Regions from separate parts of the Paraneptunicella aestuarii genome, predicted to be linked through region 2. Evidence: predicted binding sites of a transcription regulator. Region 2 holds the regulator's gene; each other region holds the start of a gene.
The links. Region 2 encodes sigma-54, which starts transcription at its own class of promoters, with help from an activator protein. Its sites were predicted from a motif close to GTTGGCACGNNNNTNGNNT; they were not measured.

Region 1: KIH87_RS12225 (FimV/HubP family polar landmark protein) is a predicted target of sigma-54. The motif match lies at 2,965-2,983, and genes of this name have one in related genera.
Region 3: KIH87_RS04865 (DUF3192 domain-containing protein) is a predicted target of sigma-54. The motif match lies at 2,820-2,838, and genes of this name have one in related genera.

The regions. Positions count from the first base shown of each region.
Region 1 covers NZ_CP074570.1:3,242,788-3,250,223, forward strand. The annotation lists gene KIH87_RS12225 (FimV/HubP family polar landmark protein) at 1-2,859, opposite strand, end outside; gene KIH87_RS12230 (aspartate-semialdehyde dehydrogenase) at 3,345-4,361, opposite strand; gene KIH87_RS12235 (4-phosphoerythronate dehydrogenase) at 4,384-5,505, opposite strand; gene KIH87_RS12240 (hypothetical protein) at 6,162-6,998, opposite strand; gene KIH87_RS12245 (alpha-amylase family protein) at 7,229-7,436, opposite strand, start outside.
Region 2 covers NZ_CP074570.1:4,496,538-4,503,973, forward strand. The annotation lists gene mgtE (magnesium transporter) at 1-733, opposite strand, end outside; gene KIH87_RS17505 (HPr family phosphocarrier protein) at 944-1,216, opposite strand; gene rapZ (RNase adapter RapZ) at 1,254-2,099, opposite strand; gene ptsN (PTS IIA-like nitrogen regulatory protein PtsN) at 2,096-2,539, opposite strand; gene hpf (ribosome hibernation promoting factor) at 2,566-2,853, opposite strand; gene KIH87_RS17525 (RNA polymerase factor sigma-54) at 2,881-4,365, opposite strand; gene lptB (LPS export ABC transporter ATP-binding protein) at 4,432-5,157, opposite strand; gene lptA (lipopolysaccharide transport periplasmic protein LptA) at 5,157-5,672, opposite strand; gene lptC (LPS export ABC transporter periplasmic protein LptC) at 5,689-6,258, opposite strand; gene KIH87_RS17545 (KpsF/GutQ family sugar-phosphate isomerase) at 6,317-7,291, opposite strand; gene KIH87_RS17550 (calcium/sodium antiporter) at 7,312-7,436, opposite strand, start outside.
Region 3 covers NZ_CP074570.1:1,162,254-1,169,689, forward strand. The annotation lists gene ppnN (nucleotide 5'-monophosphate nucleosidase PpnN) at 1-404, opposite strand, end outside; gene queF (NADPH-dependent 7-cyano-7-deazaguanine reductase QueF) at 840-1,697, opposite strand; gene syd (SecY-interacting protein) at 1,781-2,332, shown strand; gene KIH87_RS04860 (hypothetical protein) at 2,386-2,694, opposite strand; gene KIH87_RS04865 (DUF3192 domain-containing protein) at 2,894-3,262, shown strand; gene KIH87_RS04870 (GNAT family N-acetyltransferase) at 3,571-4,269, shown strand; gene KIH87_RS04875 (DUF3301 domain-containing protein) at 4,310-4,615, opposite strand; gene KIH87_RS04880 (YqcC family protein) at 4,812-5,147, shown strand; gene truC (tRNA pseudouridine(65) synthase TruC) at 5,171-5,917, shown strand; gene KIH87_RS04890 (flavodoxin domain-containing protein) at 5,921-6,364, shown strand; gene dapD (2,3,4,5-tetrahydropyridine-2,6-dicarboxylate N-succinyltransferase) at 6,485-7,309, opposite strand; gene glnD ([protein-PII] uridylyltransferase) at 7,361-7,436, opposite strand, start outside.

The DNA of each region.
Region 1 (7,436 bases), 1.3 Mb from region 2:
GGATGGTGGTGGAGTTTCAGGGTCGAAATCCAATTCATTCAACAAGTTTTGATAATCTTCCTCTGATAATGAATCGATTTCATAAACCCTTTCATCCTGAGTTTCTTCTGAATCAGCTAACGATGCATCAGGGTATTCCTGATCTTGAACGGCTGCCCCAGAAGGCATCGCTGAAGACTCATCATCCATGCCCAATTCAGCCAATAATTCATTAGCTAAGTCCTCTTCATCGAAAGATAAGGATTCCACTTCCTCATTATCGACTTGTGGCTCTTCAAGCGTATCAAAGTCGGCATCTGTTTCACTAGCGTCTGAGGGTTCTTCTGCAATACCAAACTCGGCAAGCAACTCATCTGCCAAATCGTCCTGTTCACTTTCAACTTTTTCAGGTTTTGACTCGGCTTCTGCTTCATCAGTTATCCCCATTTCAGCTAAAAGCTCATCCGCTAAATCATCTTGAGCATGGTCGACGTTATCGGCGTCGTTCATTTCGGGTTGAGCGTCAGACTCACTTTCCTCAATACCAAATTCAGCCAATAATTCATCGGCAAGGTCGTCTTGCGCATGGTCAATTTCATCTTCTACAGCTTCAGGCTGAGAGACTGATTCTTCCGTAGTACCATCAATGCCGAATTCGGCCAGCAATTCATCAGCAAGATCATCTTGTACATGCTCGGCTTCGGCTTCCTCTACTTGCGTTTGAGTTTCAGGTTCTTCCGAGGCTTCTTCCTCATTAATTCCAAACTCAGCAAGTAATTCATCTGCCAAATCATCCTGTCCGCTTTCAGCTTCATCAGATGTTGATTCTTCTTCATCTGTGATACCCATTTCAGCTAACAGTTCATCGGCCAAATCATTTTGAGCTAAGTCATCTTCGGTTTGAGTTTGTTGCTCTTCTTCACCTTGAATGCCAAATTCAGCAAGTAGATCATCAGCTAAATCATCTTGGACAGATCCCGTTTCAACTTTCGGTGCGGGTGCGGGTGTCGGTTCATCAGCCATACCCATTGCGGCAAGCATTTCATTGGTAAGTTCACCAGAGAACGCTTCTCCCTCAGAGGTTCCTTGTCCCGCTGAAGGCTCTTGCACATCACCAAAAACAGGTTCAGGAACATCAATAGCTATTTCAGGATCGCCGGGAGCTTTATTCGGAGCATCTTTAAGCTCTCTGGTTAGTTCTCGGGTGAGATCATTTAATTTACGATTCTGCTCACCTAATTTTTCACTGACTTTCTCAATGGCATCTTCAGATAAAATAGGTTCGTCACTGATACCCAGATCACTAACTGGATCAAAGACTTCAGGTTTAGCTGCCCGCTCACTACTTTTCTCAGCTTGAGCTTCTTGATTTTGTCCTGCACCGTCTAAAGCATCAGGTACTCCTAACTCAGCCAAATCTTCTTCAATAATTTCTTCGATAGCATCTGATTCAGGATTAATTTCTATTTCTGCGCCAGTATCAAATAAGTCTTCATCCAATCCCTCTATGACGCCATCTAATTCTTTATCCAAATCAGACACATCTTCAGATTCAGTAATTTCAATGCCATCATCTTGCAGATCGTCCAAATCCAATGCGCCAGCAAGTAAATCATCTTCGTCCAAGACATCATCCAAGGTGTCGCTGTCGAACATTTGGTCAAGGGCGTCATGTTTCTCCAGATCCTCAGGAACCAACATATCGTCGTCCAGATCACTGTATGAACCCAATTCATTTTCCAGTACATCATCCAGAGATTCGTCGAGCTCTTCCGCCAGCACATCATCAAGAAGGTCGTCATCACCAAAAAGATCGTCATTGCCTAACTCGTCGGCTTTTTCACCCTTTAGATCCTCAGAGAGTACATCAGAAATATCATCCAATTCCGCCACTTCTGCCGCAGATGTATCAACAAAGTTCATACTTTCAGAAACAGACTCTTTGTTTTGGCGTTTCAGCAACCAGAACGCTAAACCAGCTAATAAAGAAATCGAAAATAAAACCGTGACACCAATCAGAAAGGCTGGCTCTTTGACGAAATCAAACGTATTTCCTTTAGAGGACTGTTCCTGCGCTGACTTTCTGGCATTGGCGACCAACTCATTTTGAAGCGCCAGAATTTGATCCATTTGACGCTGCACTTCACCATCGTTTCCAATTCTTCCGCGCAGGTCTTCGATATCTTTGTTGACGGTATCTAAACGTTCATAAATCTTCTTGTTTTCATTCAATAACGTCTGAACGCTGTTAATAGAATCGGCAAATTGTTGCCGTATTGCTTCAAACTGCTTTTGCTGTTCAGCGTCGATTTGATTGAGTTTGCTTTCCAACTCATCTTTGGTTTGAGTTAAATCTGTTCGGCTAGCCAGTTTCTCTGGTGGCTTAAGGTTTTTCAGGCTGGATCCGGGAGCAACTTTGGATTCCCAGGCTTCATCGTCCTGGTCAGATTTCAGTTTTGCATCTTCGGGATTAATTCTTGCGATATAACGTTCAGATGGCAGCATCAAGGTAACGCCATCTTTCATATGATTCAGGTTATCACTGTAAAAAGCGTCAGGATTTAGCTCCTGAATGGCCACCATGACCTGATAAATGGAAAGATTCTTATTTTGACGATAGCGATCAGCAATACGCCATAAGGTGTCGTCAGCATCAATGGGGCCATAGGAAACGCCGGCATACTGCTCGGTCGCATTTTTCGGGCCTTTAATTGGAACCTGCTTAAACTCTGCAGCATTGAGACTGGAAAGACTGAAAATGCCTAACCCGACAAGCACTATAAAGGTTAGTGCCAGTTTAGTAACAGCTCCGTTTCCGAATACTAACGTTCGGATATTGGTTAAGCCTGTTTGCAAATTTCCGTAATAATTCTTAAGCACTTAATTGTTTGCCGTCATGGATTTTTATTTGTTATTTCAGCACTGGCATGGAGTTAGGCGCAATATTGCCCTAGTCTCAACCAATCTCTCTTATATACCAAGCGTAAGCAAGACACGTTCCAAAACTTACTATAAACCAGATAATCCCCTTAATCTATAAAGCGCCAAGTGAAAATCAAGCTTATTATCAGATGCTTACCAATCATGCCACGCTGCATACATTCAGGTGGTGATTCGTTACCTTTCCCAAATGGCATTCGTGGTTTTACATCGGCCTATATTCAAAATAGTTGAGGAATATCAGCTAGCTGAGTCAAGAAATTGACAAATATTCCTATTAAACTACTTTCCCGCTAATAACCGAAGAAAACAAAAAACAGTCTGGCCGAACCCCTACATTGAAGATTTGACTTCGACCAGACTATTGTCAGATATCCTTATCTGTCGCGCAAATAACTTATACAAGCCATCTGCAAACTATCTATTTACAGGTAATCGCGAACCAACACTTCTGCGATCTGAATACTGTTAGTTGCAGCACCCTTGCGCACATTGTCAGAAACGATCCACATGTTAACGCCATTAGGATGAGTAATGTCTTTGCGTAATCGGCCAACAAATACATCGTCTTTACCGCTGGCATTGCCCACCTGGGTTGGAAAATCTTCACGATCTTCAAGAAAAGTCACGCCCGGCGCATTTCTTAGCAAGTCTTTGATTTGCTCAATATCAACAGGCATACGTGTTTCCAAATGCACAGCTTCACCATGTCCGAAAAATACCGGTACACGCACCGCAGTGGCGTTCACCAAAATATCATCGTCACCCATGATTTTCTTGGTTTCCCAAGACATTTTCATTTCTTCCTTGGTGTAATCATTATCAAGGAAAACATCAATTTGAGGGATACAGTTAAATGCAATTTGACGTGAGAAAGCTTCAACATCTACGGGTCTACCATTTAACAGATCTGCCGTTTGCTTTGCCAATTCATCCATTGCACTCTTACCTGCACCGGAAACGGATTGATAAGTCGCCACGTTAATACGATCAATACCGAATACATCATGGATAGGTTTTAACGCTGCAACCATCTGGATGGTCGAGCAGTTAGGATTCGCGATGATATTACGATTTCGATAATCAGCTAGTGCCTGAGGATTCACTTCTGGAACCACCAAAGGAATATCGGGTTCGTAGCGATACTGAGAGGTATTATCGATAACAATACACCCGGCTTCAGCAGCGATAGGTGCATACTTGGCTGAAACACTTCCACCAGCCGAGAAAAAGCCAATGCTAACCTGTGTCCAGTCGAACTTATCAGCATCTTCTACAGTAATGTCGCGTCCCTTAAACGTAATTGTCCCGCCAGCAGAGCGAGAACTAGCGAGCGGAAAGAGGTTCTCAACAGGGAAATCTCTTTGCTCCAGAATTTCAATCATGTGTTGACCAACAAGGCCGGTTGCGCCTAATACGGCGACATTAAAGGCACGTGACATTTAGCCCATACTCCTGAGTTTGTTAACTACCAAATCCGAGGCCATAGATTGCCTGTGAATTACACAAATTTCCAGCATTAACTTTGAAGTATTGAAACTCTCTTCGAGCCCCGTACTGCTTGCGAAACAAGCGAAACTCATCAGCGTTTTTTACCCTTTTTCGAAAGTCCAAATTATCCTGGTAAATATCGTACACTTTACTAACTAATTCCAATGCATCTGGCACGGTAAATTCTGCTTCAAAATACGACAAATCCGCATTATCAATTGCTGGTAGAAATTCATCCAGAGTCAAGCTTGGCTCTATCCCAAACTGCTGGCATAGCGCCTGATACACCATTGACGTTCCTTTCGCCTTTCCTTCTATGGTATGCCCGGCGATATGAGCGGTTGCCAAATCGGTATAATCAACCAGCTCGAATAAAATATCCGGCTCATTTTCCCAAACATCTATGACCAGCCCAAATTCAGCACCTTGCCGCTTCACATCCAATAGCGCGTGATTATCAACCACTTCTCCCCGACAGGCATTGATAAAGCATTGCTTTTCACCAAGCTGAGCCAAACGGGCAGCATCAAACATGTGATAAGTAGGATGTTCTCCTTCTTTAACCAAAGGCACATGCAAGGTAATAAGATCGCACTTCATGATCTCATCGAAATTAACAAACTCGCGTTTATCGCCAGACGCTTGAAGTGGTGGGTCATACAAAGCTGTTCGGATCCCCATGGCCTGCAAGCGCTCATTCAAACGCCCACCAATATTGCCTACACCCACAATACCTATACGTTGTTCGAGTAAATCAAATTGCCGCTTTTTAGCCAAATACAGCATAGCGCACAATACGTATTCCACCACCGCAACAGCGTTACAACCCGCAGCGTTGTACATAGGAATGCCTCTGGATTGCAGGTAGGTTTTATCAAAGTGATTAGAGCCCGCCGTTGCCGTACCCACAAATTTCAGGTTTTGACACTGGCCTATAAGCTGCTCATTGACCTCTGTGGTTGAACGCACAACCAACACATCGGCATCCTGGATTTGCTCAGCAGTAACAGTAGAAGCGGAAAAAGTCTGGCATTGGCCTAATGAGGAAAAAAAGGCCTCTCCGTAGAGCAAGGTATCTTCACAATATATTTTCATGATAGTTGTCAGAGTAACGACTTATCCGGACATACAGCCACAAATAAGAACGTGAAAAATACGGAAAAGTATTGTTAATAAGAGGGCGCTAAGAGTGCCATAAATAGTAGATATAGAAAAGTAAATCACCTGAGCAGATATGAAGAGCGGCAAGCTCAATATTATTCAGACATCCACTTTGTTATCAAATCTCAAAAATAGTGTGCGCATGCACCATACAATGGGATATATCACTCCGGTGCATATAAGAATAAACAGAGTTAATTGTTCAAGCCATAACGTGTATTCAGCTATACCAAGCAAACGATTAAATACGAAAGTATATGCATACAACCCGGAACAGACCCAACTATACTGTTTTAATACTGAACATAGATATTGACTAAAAAGAAAGAAACGTTTGCTTGGAAGGGATGCAAGCAACACCCCAACCGTAAATAACAGAACAGAACAGATACTGTCTAATTCAAAATTGCCTTCCAAATCTGGGTTTATATATTTAAAAGACGCATAGCAAACCAAAAGGTAGGCGGCGGGGAATATTCGGCCTGAATTACTGGAATATGCAAAATTTAACGAAACAAAAAGTAAAATCGTAATACCAGAAATAAGATAATAAGACATGAAATATCCTCGAACGCCTCCCTGTTACTTCACTAATAGCAGACGGTTTGAGCGACAAGAACCCCCGTTCGCCCGGTATAATGTATATGACAATTAAATGTGTCTATTGAAAACAACCAATTACCGTAATTATAACCTCCGTTATAATTCTCTGTTCCAGCCAGAGGAGAGCCTCCACTACTGCCACTGCCACTTCTTTCAATAGTCATTTTTCCACCTTTGAAAACCAACTTATCCCCAGGTTGCAAGTCTGTCTTATACCAATCGGTGGACTGTAACAGTTCGTTAATTACCACAGCAGATGCTGACTCAGTTAAACCTGCCATCAAAGTCGTATTTAACGCTGCTGCAACTTTCTGGGCAATGCGTCCAATAGCATTTGTAGTAGCGACAGCAATAACAAGCCTCCGAGCTTCATTATTTCCATTAATAAATTCATCTGTAACGGTAAGTGTAATCTCGCTATTGTTTATTGATGTTACTATGTAGTTGACAAATTCAACTTTCATCCAGTCATCACAAGAATATTGATCGTCATATTGACACTCTAATGGTGCGTCATAAACAACAATCCCATTTCGACTTTTTCCCTGAATAACATCTATTTGATAGGTATCAATAAACTCTTTAAGAGAAAAACTATAAGATACATTTCCTTGAATTCGTACATCAAAACGTTGAGATAGAACAGTCTCGTGAAAACGTTTTTTTAATATACCTAATACCGTTTCCCGTACATCACAAGCAGAATCACATTCTACAACAATGGGATCTCTGTCAGGCAAAGTCGCGACTTCAGAAAATGCAGAAAAATGGAATAAGCAGGATACAAAAATTAATGAATTGAAAAGCTTTCTAAAAATAGTCATTTAGTCATCCTTAAATCTTAAATCTTAAAAACATCCAGTTTCACAGCAACTCAACTGTAAGCTGTGGTTCACAATATACTTCAAACCAATCCGGTCAAATAACATATATCGAACGATGATATCGGACATCAAATACGCAGCCTTCCTTCATACAGACCCTGATAGTATAAAAACCGAAGTATTTGATACCCATAGAAACTTAAGAACTCTATGGGTATCGTATTACTATTTTACTGCATCAACCACATACGCGCGCTACGTGCAGGAATATGGAAGTTATGCCACTGTGAAGTAATGTATTGAGTATTACCTGTCAAAGTGTCTTTATAGTTGCGATACCACCACAAACCTTCAGCGTTGGTATCAACCCAAACGTCCTGACCACTACCGCACTTATTAATACCCACGATACCCACATGCTCACGACGGAACATAATG
Region 2 (7,436 bases):
CCAGAATGCCAGATTCATTCACAACCGGTGCCGATATCCAGTTGTGGCGTTCAAACAGTTTGGCAATCTCGCCTTCAACCATATCTACAGGAATGGTCAGTGGCTCTTCGTCCATCACTTCATCAACCGTGCTGTCTGGAGCACTGGTCAATAAGCGCGGCAAAGAGATTGTGCCAATCAACTTGTCATGACGGTTAGTCACATAGAGAGTATCTGTGCCTTCCGGAATTTCACGCTTCAACCGCAAATAACGTAAAATAACGTCGATTGTGACTTCCGGACGCAGCGTAATGGTGTCGGTGTTCATGATGAAGCCAGCAGTTCCTTCACCATAAGAGAGGGCTTGCTCAGCGCGAACACGATCCTGGGTATCCATGCGGCGCAAAACATCTTGCACCACCTTATCGGGTAGACCATTCAGCAGTTCTGCAAGGTCATCGGTATCCATGTCTTCCAGCGCTTCGGCCAGCTTATCTGGAACCATGGTTCGGATGATGCCGTTACGTACATCTTCCGAAAGTTCTTCTAATACGTCACCGTGAAAATCAGGATCGAGGAGTTGCCATAGCACCGCACGGCTTTTAATTGGGGAGGCTTCCAGAAGCAGGGCAACATCAGCAGGAGCCATATGTTGAAGCATCTTACGGACATGAACATACATACCACTGCCAAGAGCCTGATTAATCGACTCTAGCTGTTCGGCAACATGTTGTCTTTCGAGTGCTTCTGCCATGTCATCCCTTGTGGAAGTTCAGGTTTAATTATGTGATAAAACCGATATGAGAAACCTGAGTAATGAATTCATTATTATTATTCAGATGACGATAGTATGACTTCGCCAACGTTTTGTTTTATCTGACTAATTCGTTTGTTGGTTAGGTCTGCTTAACCTGCTCTTATAGCCGTATAGTCTATAACAAGTGTAGCAAGAAAGGTACGGGTGTTATTCTTCTTCGTTGAATTTTGCCGTAATGAGCTCTTCAATCGCAGCTAAAGCCATTTCAGCATCTTCACCTTCCGACACGACCGTCACTTCTTTACCCTGATAGCTTTCCAGCATCATCAGGCCCAAAACACTGGCGGCAGAAGCAGTTTTGTCTCCCTGTATCAGGGTGATTTCAGCTTTAAACTGTTGGGCGACTTTAACAAGCTGCGTTGCAGCGCGAGCATGTAAGCCCAGTTTATTTACAATAACAAGATTCTTTTCCAGTCTCATACACTCACTCACTTCAATCTTACAGGGTAGATTGGCATTAACTGCTTAATTCGCGGTGTCTCACTTGTACATCTGGATGAGAGGCTTTAAATACATTAGCTAACATTTCGACGACATATACCGAACGGTGTTGACCACCAGTGCAACCAACGGCGACAGTAACATAGCTGCGATTATTGCGTTCCAAATGCGGTAACCAGGTCGCAATTAAACTTTGGATTTGCCAGACAAATTTGGCAACGATTGGTTGAGAACCAAGAAACACCTGAACAGGTGAGTCAAGGCCGGTTAATGGCTTAAGTTCAGGTTCCCAATGAGGGTTGGGTAAAAAACGGGCATCAAACACATAATCGGCATCTTTAGGAATACCGTGCTTGAAGCCAAAAGATTCAAATACCAACACTAATCTTGAGCTTTTCTTGCCCAAAATGCGCTCTCGCACTAATTCTGCCAATTGATGAACCGATAGCTTGTCGGTATCAATATACAAATCAGCACGCTCAGCGATTGGAGCAAGCACTCTACGCTCAGCTTTTATCGCCTCAGTAAGAGACATTTTTTGTTTCGAAAGCGGATGCAGACGACGAGTTTCACTAAAGCGCTTCAATAGCACATCGTCACTGGAATCAAGGAAGACAACGGTCACTTCCCAATTAGTGGGTAAGTAATCAAGAATTTCGTTCAGTTCGTCAGGATCTTTGGGAATGTTTCTAACATCAATGCTCACCGCCACTTCTTCATACTCATTTTCAACCGTATGGGTGAGGGTTGGCAGCAAGTTTACCGGAATATTATCGACACAGTAGTAGCCCAGATCTTCCAACGCTCTGAGCACGATGGTCTTTCCTGAACCTGAGTGACCACTGATGATAATCAGTTTCATACCAAAGCCTCATACAAAGCTTGTTCTGACTCAGCTTTACGTAACTTACGAACAATGTCTCGATCGTTGAGTTTATTGGCAATCGCTGAGAGGATTTTGAGATGGTCGGTGGTATCGTTTTCTGGAACCAGAATCGCAAAGAAAATATCAACAGGTTGATTGTCGATAGCGTCAAACTCTATTCCATCCTGACAGGTAATAATTAAAGCGATAGGTTTTAGCAAACCGGGCAAACGTCCATGAGGAAGTGCAATGCCATGCCCAATGCCCGTACTTCCCATGCGTTCTCTACTCAATAAACTGGTGAGAACTTCCTCTGAGTCTATTTCATCAGACACATCTGCGGCTAACAGACTCAAAAGTTCAAGGATTCGCTTTTTACTTGAGCACCCAATGGCACGTTTAATGCCGTTGGGTGCAAGGATGTCTTTAATATCCATTTTTCTGGTACTGCTTTAAGCTCTAATTAGTGCTTTTTAAGTTTCTCTTTGTATTTAATAACCTGGCGATCCAGTTTATCAATCAAAGAATCAATAGCAGCATACATATCTTCATGTTCAGATGCCGCGAAGATTTCACCGCCATCAATATGTAGTTTAGCTTCTGCTTTCTGACTTAGCTTCTCTACATTCAGGATCACGTGAACATTATTAATATGATCGAAGTGACGCTCCAATTTAGTAAATTTATTATCAACATAGTCGCGTAATGCGTCGGTAATTTCTACGTGATGACCAGTTAGATTAATTTGCATGATCGTCTTCCTTTTTTGGGAACGAGCCTATAACAAGCTCTTACGTTGGTTAGACGGAGGGATCGAGAGCGATTCCCGGTATTTTGCGATTGTTCGCCGAGCCACCATAATACCTTGGTCGGCCAACAATTCGGCAATCTTGCTATCGCTGAGTGGTTTAGCCTGATTCTCGGCAGCCACCAGCTTTTTAATCAATGCACGAATAGCGGTTGAAGAGCATTCTCCGCCATTCTCAGTAGCAACATGGCTACTAAAAAAATACTTCAACTCAAAGATACCTCTGGGAGTATGCATATATTTCTGGGTCGTAACCCGGGAAATTGTTGACTCATGCATATCTACCATTTCAGCCACATCATTTAACACCATAGGCTTCATCATTTCAGGCCCATGTTCAAAAAATCCTTGTTGCTGTTGAACGATACAATTGGCTACTTTCAACAAGGTTTCATTGCGACTTTCAATACTTTTGATAAACCAGCGCGCTTCTTGCACATGATTGCGAATAAACTGGCTATCATTGCTGCTTTTGGCACTTTTACTCATCGCAGCATATTGCTGATTAATATTCAGCTTTGGCACGCTATCAGGGTTTAATTCTACCATCCAACGTCCGTTTTTCTTACTTACCGATACATCAGGAATAATGTAATCCGGCTGTTGGGGATTAATTTCACTGCCGGGATGCGGATTTAACGTCTGTAATAACCGCAGCACTTCACGAAGTTGCTCTTCTTTCAGCTTAGCCTTACGCATTAATGTGCGGAAGTCTTTGCTCATTAACAGGTCTGAAAAATTTTTCAGAATGTCACGCGCTTCTTTCAGCCAAGGCGTGTCATCTTTAAATTGTGATAGCTGAACCAATAAGCATTCTTGTGGTGTATGAGACGCACATCCAACAGGATCGAACCATTGAATACGTTTACGAACACATTCCACTTCTTCCAGCTCTACATCTTCCAAGTCTAAACCCTGAAGTATTTCTTCGCTGGAAATCTTTAAATATCCGGAATCATCAACCGCATCAATAATAGCAATGGCAATAGCTTCGTCAGTTTCAGAGAAAGGGGTTAAGCGCATTTGCCACAGCAGATGATCCTGAATGGAATCGACCGTTTCTCCCTGATAGACATAATCATCGTCACTGCCGCTGGAAATAGGAGAAGGTGCGGGAGCTGAAGACGCACTGTAATATTCGTCCCAAGTGCTGTCTACTGGCAACTCGTCAGGCATTGATGCACTTTCCAGTACATCAGAGGTATCCATTGAATCTGATGATGTATCAGGATAATCATCACCATTTAATTTTTCTAACTGGCTGTCGAAATCATTTTCGTTGTCAGAGCTATTGTGGTCATGCTCTTCAATTTCCAACAAAGGATTAGCATCTAACGCTTCCTGTATCTCCTGACGTAAATCAAGCGTAGACAATTGCAGCAATCGAATTGCCTGCTGCAATTGTGGCGTCATCGTTAATTGTTGACTGAACTTAAGCTGTAATGATGGTTTCATCTATATTGGGTGCTTATATTTTCGGTCGTTGCGAGGCTTTGTTATCCGCTTCTTCCAATTGTTTAACTATAACGTGAATTGTTCGCCCAGGTATACATCTCTGACCTGTTGATTGTTTAAAATCAATTCTGCGTTTCCTTCGGCGATAACTTGACCATGGCTCACAATGTAAGCATGTTCACAAACATCCAGCGTTTCTCTTACATTGTGGTCGGTGATTAAAACACCAATGCCACGCTCTTTTAAATGTTGAATAATCTTCTTTATATCATTTACCGAAATCGGGTCAACTCCAGCGAAAGGCTCATCCAATAATATAAATCGAGGATTCGCAGCCAGAGCTCGGGCAATTTCAACCCGACGACGCTCGCCGCCCGACAGACTCATACCTAAATTGTTACGAATGTGTCCAATATTGAACTCATCCAACAAGTCATCGGCTTCTTGTTCACGTTGCTCATCACTCAATTCTTTGCGCGTTTGCAATATCGCCATTAAATTCTGATATACGGTCAATTTTCGAAAAATCGAGGCTTCTTGCGGCAAATAACCAATACCATGGCGCGCACGAATATGCATAGGTTGTAGTGTCAGGTCTTGCTGATCAATGAATATCTGCCCTTGGTCTAATGGAACCAAGCCTACAATCATGTAAAAAGTGGTCGTTTTACCCGCCCCGTTAGGACCCAGTAAGCCAACGATCTGCCCAGCACTGACTTCAATAGAAACGTCCCGAACAACTTGTCTGGATTTATATGACTTGGCGAGATGCGTGGCGCATAAGGTAGACATTATTTTTTGTCTTCTCCCTTTTTCTTCGCGGCTTCTGGACGGAAAACCGTAACAACTCGACCTTCTTCACCGTTTTGGCCTTCGGCTGATAGCTGCTGCTTATCGAGATTAAAAGTGATGGAGTTACCTTTTACCATGCTGCTGTTTTGATGTAGCTCTGCATCGCCTGTTAAGGTTAACGTGCGGTTTGATACTTGATATCGGATCTCATTGGCAACGGCGCGAATGTCAGAACCATCGTCCATGGTTTGGCTGTAAATAGCAGGATTACCACGAGCAATAAAAACTTCTTTGCCTTCACCTTGAGAAGCATTCACTTCCACTTCCTCAGCGTCAATTTTCAATGAGCCCTGAGAGATATGAACGTCTTCTTTAAAGATAGATGTCTTGCTTTTACCATCGACAAACTGGGATTTTGAATCAACCGTAATCGGCAGTTTAAAATCCTGACTGTCGGCTTGCACCAAACTAATGCAACCGACCGCTACGGCACATACCAATGCCATTTTAGCCATTCGCTTACATGACATATTAGTTAACCGCTTTAGGGTTAAATACGGTTTGAACATGATCAATTAACTCAAACTTTCTGGTTAATAAGTTAGCGACAAATCCATTGCTATGAATAACATAATCCTGACCGGTAATGATCACTGGTTCATTGGATGTCATGGTCTTGTCAGTTAAATTTATTTCTATAAAACTGGTTTCAATCTGCTGCACAAAACCTTCGTCATTCAAGGTTTTAATCAGTACATTGTTTTCCAGCTGAATACGATTATCTTCGTATAAAGTACCTTCCAGAGCATTCACCTGCCAAGGCGACTCTGTTCGCTCAGTAAAAATAGTGTATCGAGGACGCTCAAACACTGTGAACCCAAGCTCTTCAAAATGTTCCATTTTGGTCGCGAAAACCTTATGTGACACCATCCCCTGCTTGTTATACAGGGTACTGAGCATTTCATTTGCCTGGTAGTTAGCTTGCCAACCAAGCTCATCCTCTTCGGTCTGCTGTTCTTTGTCTGTTTCCATCCACATGGGGAGATTTAATAGCAAAATCAATAGAAACAGGAAAAGAATACTGACGGTTAAGCGATTCATAGCCACCCTCTACCAACAAGTGGTGTCTCTGAGTTAAAGACTATGAATTCACAAAGCATCAAGCGACTCCGGCTTTTAACAAATCAAGCATATTCAGTGCGCCAACAGGGATGCGATTGTTATCTAACACCACAAGTCCATTGATACTGCGGGTTTCCATGATGTTAAGCGCTTCAGCTGCCAGCATATCTGCGGTGACCGTTACCGCGCTTTTAGTCATGACATCAGCAATCGGCGTATGATGGATATCAACTTTAGCATCAATAACGCGTCGCAAATCACCATCCGTAAAAATACCTTCAAATTGACCGGCATCGTTCACAACAGCAGCCATGCCCAAACCTTTATTGGAAATTTCCAATAAAGCTGAGCTTATGGTTTCTTTGCTATCCACAATCGGAACCTGATCACCGGAGTGCATGACATCAGCCAATTTCAATAACAACTTGCGTCCCAAAGCACCCTGCGGGTGAGACAACGCAAAATCATCGGAAGAAAACCCTCTGGCATCCAGCAATGCGATGGCTAACGCATCTCCCATAACCAAAGTCGCGGTTGTACTGGATGTGGGCGCCAAACCAAGGGAGCAGGCTTCTTTTTCTACCTTGATACAAAGGTGAACATCTGAATATTCCGCCAAGCGTGAGGCAGGGTTCCCAGACATGGCAATAATACGGATCCCCATGCGCTTCACTACGGGTAATAAAGCGAGCACTTCATCCGTTTCACCGGAATTGGAAATGGCCAGCAACACATCCTGCTTGCTGAGCATGCCCAAATCGCCATGGCCAGCCTCTCCGGGATGCATATAAAATGCAGGCGTTCCCGTACTGGCAAGTGTCGCAGCAATCTTATTAGCTATGTGGCCCGACTTACCCATACCAGTAACAACAACCTTGCCAACACATCCCAACATCATTTCACACGCTTGGCTAAAATCTGTAGAGATATATTGCTTAAGATCTTCTATGGCTTTGGTTTCAATCTCTAGTACACGTAGACCGGAGTTAATGTAATTATCAGTATTATTCATTCTAAAAAGTCGTAAACATCTTAAATACTGTGCAGCAATACAACCAGGTACGCCACGAATCCAGCTAATAACAAGCCGCCCTGCCAACGATTGATACTGCGGTTGCCACCAATATTGAAACTAAAAGCGACCAGTAACATGGTAG
Region 3 (7,436 bases), 1.6 Mb from region 2:
TTACGCAACATATCAAACACTACGTGGGTGATATGTACAGCATCGGTTAAATCAAGTTCATGGGTTTCTAATTTGGCACTCATGTGCAATAGATCGCGCAAAACCGCAAACAAGTGTTCGTGTACACCTTGCATGATCTTGCCATCGACAAAAGAGATTTCCGGAGGATTGACCAACTCGATTTTTACGCCGCGTTCTCTGCGTATGAGGTTAACTTCAAAATCTTCATAAGGAGAGAACATTTCCTCGAAATCGTCTTTTTCGGCGCCACTGTTTAATACGGCCAAACAACAGTTTCGGAAGATTTGATACAGTTCCTTACTGGTTGATTGATCTAATCTGTCAACTTCAAGTTGTGACAGCTGACTCATAACGCCGAGAGCGTTTAGTTGTATTGTGCTCATCGTATAGAGGTTCCTCAGAGGTTGGCGATTTGACTACTGTTGCCAACGGTTAAAGGGAATATAAAGCGAAGTTCAGTTGAATAGACGGTGTTATTTGTATTCAAGGTCGATAAGACTGAGCAACGCTTACCTGCGAATTTATGATTAACTTCAACTCGGGATAAGACTCTGATTTCTGATGGCTATTTTGAGTGCTTCTTTGGTTTTGCTGACTAAAAATGGCTGATCAAAAATAAAATGAGTGATGCCTATTCCTCATAAATGCATCTTCTTATTCCGGGTTGAGGCTAATAACGTAAAATTCAGATCAATTAAGTCTGTCTTTAAGTTTGGTTTTAGTTGACCATTTGGTCAACTAAAAGTCAATTTAAAGAAATAGCTTCATTACCCGATATTTACGTTACTCTATTCTTGAGAGAAAAAAAACTACCAGTTTTACTGGCGTATTAAACGCAGGTTTTCATAAGGTGCTTCGAAATTACTGCGGAATGGGTTGATATCAAGTCCCCCCCTTCGCGTGTACCGGGCAAGTACGGTCAGTGATTCAGGCTCACATGTGTTCAATATATCGTTAAAAATCCGCTCAACACATTGTTCATGAAACTCATTGTGTTGTCTGAACCCTACAAGATATTTCAATAAGCCTTCACGTTGTATTTTCGGGCCTTTGTACTTGATCAATACGCTCGCCCAATCAGGTTGTCCTGTAATCAGGCAGTTTGATTTCAAAAGATGGCTGTGTAATGTCTCTGTGACTATTTCCGAATCTGTTTGTAATAGCTGACTGTCGGGCTGATAACTTGAAATTGTAACGTCCTGATCATCAATACACTCGCCAGGTAACTGTGCTATTTGTTGCTGTGAGCTTAAGCTTGCGACGGGAGCTATCTGAACATTCACGGTTTCCCCTGCACAACCAGACAAATCCTGTTTTAGTTTCTCAACAACCTCTTCAAGTGTGGCAAAACGGGTCTGGTTGAAGCTATTCAGATACATTTTGAATGATTTTGACTCAATCAGATTCGGCGATGTTACCGGAACCCGACACTCCAAAATGGCGACATTGGGCTTACCTTTTTCATTCAACCAGGAAAATTCATAGCCGTTCCACAAATCATCACCCGAAAACGGTAGTAATTTTTGCAAGCCGATAGCATTTCTTCCCAGCTCTCTAGACACCGCCTGTAATAGCTTTGGGTTGTAATTTTCCTCATAGGTGACTTCCTTACCCAGGGTTAGGTGAGCTAATTCACCTGACTGTTCTATTTGTGAGCGAGTAGAAGTCTGTGTCATGATAATTGCATCCTAAACAAAAACGTTTATGTTAACCTAAATCGAACTGATGGAGTTTATCAGAGACTTTAGTAGGATTTTATATGCTGTCGAGGACTAAAGCTGCATTATTGGGTTTTGTGGAAAAATACGTTGAAGTTTATCGCGATGCAGGCAAAGAACTGCGTGTTAACTTCGATTGTAGTTGGGAGTCGCCTTGTGTCACTGAGTGTGATTCAGAAGGCAGTTGTATATGGACTCCCACAGCTCAGAATATTGAGCTGAATTTCAATAAACTTGAAATGGGTATGGATATGCAGATACATCCTGATTATCAGGATTATTTCTGCTGTTTTTGGAGTGATCATCTAAACGCCAGAGCGGCACGAGGTGATTTGCAACTGTTAATGGTATGGAACCAGGATGATTTTGTTCGTTTACAAGAAAACCTGATTGCGCACTTATTGATGAAGCGTCGTCTGGGGCAACGTGACACCTTGTTTTTCGCTCAAACTGAAGACGAAAATTACATTTTGTCTGTGTTGAATGGAACGGGGGAGGTTGTGTTAGAGCCCGTTGGGCAAGAGCCCGGTGAAATATTGGCTTCTGATCTGGCAGAGTTTATCTCTGAATTGAAACCTGTCGTGGTTGATTAGATTTTCTGACAAAATCTTCTGGTTAAATCTTCAGGGCGATTGCATACCAAGCACTATTTAAGCTTGGTATGCAGTACATTCACCAAAGCTTCCAGCCTTTGCAGTTTATCTTCTAATTGCTGTACTTTCTCAATGAGCTCTGCCTTACTCATTTCTGAGTGAGACTTGTTACTACTCTTCGATTCGTTATCTTCTTGCGATTCGGTTAATTCCATATCCGGATTAGCTTTCCAATATTGCACCGCGGCAACCAGATCCGATAAATGATATTGCTTTGGCGCTTTTGCTTTCAATAAGCCGACACTTGGACGTTTTCCTTGCTGAGCAAGTTGTTGGCAAATTTTTATCAGGGTTTGATCCACTGCTGATTCCTGCTACTTCTGTTTAAGGGTGTGAATTTAACTACATAATAGTGAAATTGCTCAATAGATGAGGATGCTAATTAAAGTGGTTTTTTATTAAATTCAATTAAAACAATATGTTATGTTTTGGCATTGATATTGATTAGTCGATACGGAATAACTAACCAAATACACACAGTCATAATAATAGGACAATACAATGCAATTAAGAAAAATAGCCATGATGGCAATGATCCCGTTAGCGTTAACTTTGAGCGGATGTGTTATTAGTGTGGGAGGCGATGATGGATATGGCTCTCATGGCGATTGGGAAAATCGCGAACATCAGAATCGTGATAGTATTTCCAAGCTGCAACTGGATCTTAATCACTCTCAAGTGACCTCAATTCTGGGTGTTCCTGATTTTACCGAATTTCATAAAGCCGATGACAGCAGTTACATGGTGCTGTTTTATCGTACTCACCGTCGTAAAGGTGATGGCATAACCACTAAAGATGAATGTACTCCATTAGTATTTAAAGACGACAAGCTAATCGGCTGGGGCGAAGCGTCTTACAACAAGCTTTAATTCTTCGTTCAGGTTGTTTTCCCAACCTTCTTTTTCTGTCGGGGTATTCCCCGGCAGCTTTTTATTTCCGGCTTTATTTTCTAATTCGTCCATTTAACTGCTTCATTGATCCAGAACACTTCTATACTTAATACGAGTTCTATACTCACAACAAGGCGTTCAGTCATCAAGATTTGAGGTCAAGCAAGAAATTAATTGACCTGTAGGCTTATTTTTGTGACATTTTTATATAAAATTATTAACTCCTTGTTAACAAGTTCGTGTTCCTGGGGTAAGTTTGCAATTAAATTTGTGCAATAAGGATCGCTATGACTAGCTGTGAAGCCATCGAGCAAAACCAAAATGTAAGAGCTGTATACCTTACTGCGGAAGATTTGAAGATAGCCTGCTCCCTTCTGTTTCAGGCATATCGGGATGATCCCGTCTTTTGCGATATTTTTCAGGTTAACCTGGAAGGTTACGAAACCCGTTTACGTTCTGCGATTCGTGAAGAGTTGAATGCGTTCTGGGCTGCCAAGCAACCTATGATTGGTTTGTTTGATGATGAACGCATGGTTGCAGTTGCCTGTTTGAACAGTTCTGAGGCTGCATTTGGCGCTGGTCGTTTTTGGCATTGGCGTTTGAAAATGCTGTTAACCGCGGGCTATTTCTGCACTATGCAAATGCTGGAAAAAGAGCAAAAAGTTCGAGAAAACGTGCCTGCCGAGCATTTTCATATGTTGTCTTTTATTGGCGTGCATCCTGATGCTCAGCATCACGGATTGGGTCATATATTGATGTCTGCGGTTGAGGGCGTCATGCTGGAAGATGACAATAGCTCTGGTATTGCAGTGTATGCGACCCTAGATAAGTACAGACACTTCTTTGAAAATGGCGGATATCGTTTGATCAAAGAGTTGGAAGTAGGAAATATCAAAGGTCATTTGATGTTTCGTGATAGAACCAATTCGGTTGCTAATCCTTCAAATTCATCTGGCTCAAGTTCGCCTGATAGTGCAGCCGCTTGAGTCTTGAACAGTTTGCTTCTTAAAATAAGTGTGAAGTAACTTAACTCACCCGATAAGCAGGTAAATCGGTATTGATAACCTGCTTACCTTTCATTTCCAATGTCCCCGAATAGCTGTCAGTTCCATTTCCTGAAAATTCAAATATAAAAAAGGTATGCCAATCAGGTTTGCCCCTGTGTATGCCTATTCGTGTTTTGAATCTAGCCACTGCGAGCAATTGCAGGTTTCTTTCCTGACAGAAATGGAACAGATGTCGATTTGCCCTTTCCGTGATACCACGGATATGCCAAAACTGGATAGCAATAACGCTGCCTATCATTATGTAGATGATATCCATTAAGGTCATATTCTAACGAGCTCCGAGAGTATGCTTTGTTGCACTGTTTCTAATCAGGAATACCCATGGTAGGGGCAAATTTCATTTTTACAACCAACGAAGTGTTCTAAAGATGAATAAATGGATCTTGTAATTTGATCGATAAACCTTATATACAGCGGTTGTAATAGAAACTGGTCGACAATGTACAATTGAGAGTGTGCCATTGAGCGAGAAAATAATCAGTCACCAACAAGTTGATACGTTGTTGCAGGAATTGGAGTGGGTGCTTAAGTCTGTTTCACTCTGGAGTGAGCAGCCACCAGCTGAACAAGCCTTTGAAAGTAATTTACCTTTTTGCTGTGATACTATGTACTTTCAGGAGTGGTTGCAGTATGTTTTTCTACCCAGAATGAGAGGGATTATTGTCAAGCAATTACCCCTGCCTTCGAAAATGGCATTGTTGCCTATGGCTGAAGAGGCATTCATTAAACATGCTGGTATTGCTCCCTTGTTGGAAGTGATACGACGTATTGATACTTTCTTTAGTGAAAGCGAGTAGTGTTTGATGAAAGTGAGTAGTGCGTGTCTCTAAATATTCTCTATCAGGATGAACATATCGTTGCGGTTGATAAACCCGCAGGATTATTAGTACATCGGAGCATGATTGATCGGAGTGAAACCCGTTTTGCCATGCAGATGGTACGAGATCAAATCGGGCAGCATGTTTATACGGTTCATCGTTTGGATAAACCGACATCCGGTGTGTTGTTGTTTGCATTATCTTCTGATATTGCCAGAGTGCTTGGTGAGCAGTTTGCGAGTAATCAGGTACATAAAGGGTATACCGCAATTGTGAGGGGTTATATCCACGAGCAAGGTGTTATTGACTACCCATTAAAAGAAGAGTTGGACAAAATCGCAGACAAAATGGCGGACCAGGATAAAGAGGCGCAATCGGCTATTAGCCATTATGAGCCTGTTGCTACTTTTGAGCTGCCTTATCCGGTTGGGCGTTATCAAACAGCGCGTTATTCGCTGCTTAAGTTGTACCCTCAAACGGGAAGAAAGCATCAACTTCGTCGTCATATGGCTCATATTCGGCACCCCATTTTGGGTGACACCACGCATGGCGACGGTAAGCACAACGTTTTTGTGCGTGAACAATTTGGTTTTTATGGACTGGCGTTGAATGCGAATAGAATGTCCTTGAGGCATCCGGTCACCAATCAGTTATTGGAGATTGAAACATCTATTGATGATCGCATCTTAACGTTGCTATCCCAGTGGGATTATCCCAAGCAAGAAATTCGAAAAATTTGGAGCAAGTAATTCATGTCTGAAGTTAGTATTTTTGTAGGTACTGTATACGGCAATTCTCAAAGCGTCGCGGAAAGCGTGCAGCAAAAACTCTCGTCATTGGGATATAGCGCAGAAATTTACGATGATCCTAGTGTGGATGATTTCAAAAAAGCGGAAAGTGTTCTGATTATCACTTCTACTACTGGTCAAGGTGAGTATCCGCCCAACGTAGAATTCTTCTTTGCCGATATTAAAGAGCAGATGCCAATGTTGAATGGCAAACCCTTTGCTGTTGTTGGATTAGCCGATAGCAGTTACGGTGATACTTTCGCTGGCGCTGGCAAACAAGCCTATGAATTAATGCTTGAACTTCAGGGTAATCCTCTGGCTGACCTGAAAATTGTTGATGCAATGGAAACCTATGATGCGGAAGAAGATGTTCTGCCGTGGATTGATGAGGTTTATAAGCCGGTTTAAGCTGTTTGTGATAGCTGTTTTTAGCGACTTCTTCGTTAAATAAGTTGAATCACAAGTAAGGCTAAAAAGAAAAGGCTCGCAGATTGCGAGCCTTTCTATTTTAAGTCTATTTCAAACGAATTAGTCAGCGGCGCGAAGTAGTGCGTTAATGCCCACTTTTGAGCGGGTTTGTGCGTCTACTTTCTTTACAATAATGGCAGCGTATAAGCTGTACTTACCGTCGGCTGAAGGCAAATTGCCGGGAACGACAACCGCGCCAGCAGGCACGCGTCCATAGTGAACTTCACCGGTTTCACGATCGTAAATGCGAGTGCTTTGACCAATGTAAACACCCATTGAGATAACCGCGCCTTCTTCTACGATTACGCCTTCAACAATCTCTGAACGAGCGCCAATGAAGCAGTTGTCTTCAATGATGGTTGGGCCGGCTTGAAGTGGCTCAAGTACACCACCGATACCTACACCGCCCGACAAATGCACATTCTTGCCTATTTGAGCGCACGAGCCTACTGTCGCCCAGGTATCGACCATAGTGCCTTCGTCAACATAAGCGCCAATATTGACGTAAGAGGGCATCAGAACCACATTCTTACCGATATAAGAGCCTGTTCTTACTGTAGCTGGGGGTACAACGCGCATACCTTCTGCTCTGAAACGCTCTTCGGTGTAGTCACTGAATTTCAGTGCGACTTTGTCGAAGTAACGGTTTTCTGAAGTTGGGATCATGTGGTTGTCGTTAATACGGAACGACAACAATACGGCTTTCTTAAGCCATTGGTGGACTACCCATTCTCCGGCAATCTTTTCTGCCACTCGGGCGGCACCCGAATTAAGCTGCTCGATGGTGTCATTGACCGCCTTTTTCACTTCTACAGATACCGTTGTTGGGGAAATGTTGTTTCTATCCTCAAAGGCATTTTCAATGATTGATTTTACATCAGACATGGGAATATCCTGTTTCGATTTGTTTGTACTTAAAGGTATCTTTCTGCGTCGTTATTCAGACAATAGCTCAATAATTTTATTCTTCAATTCAACTTGTTCGCTATTGCTTAATGCTTTGCCGTCCTGA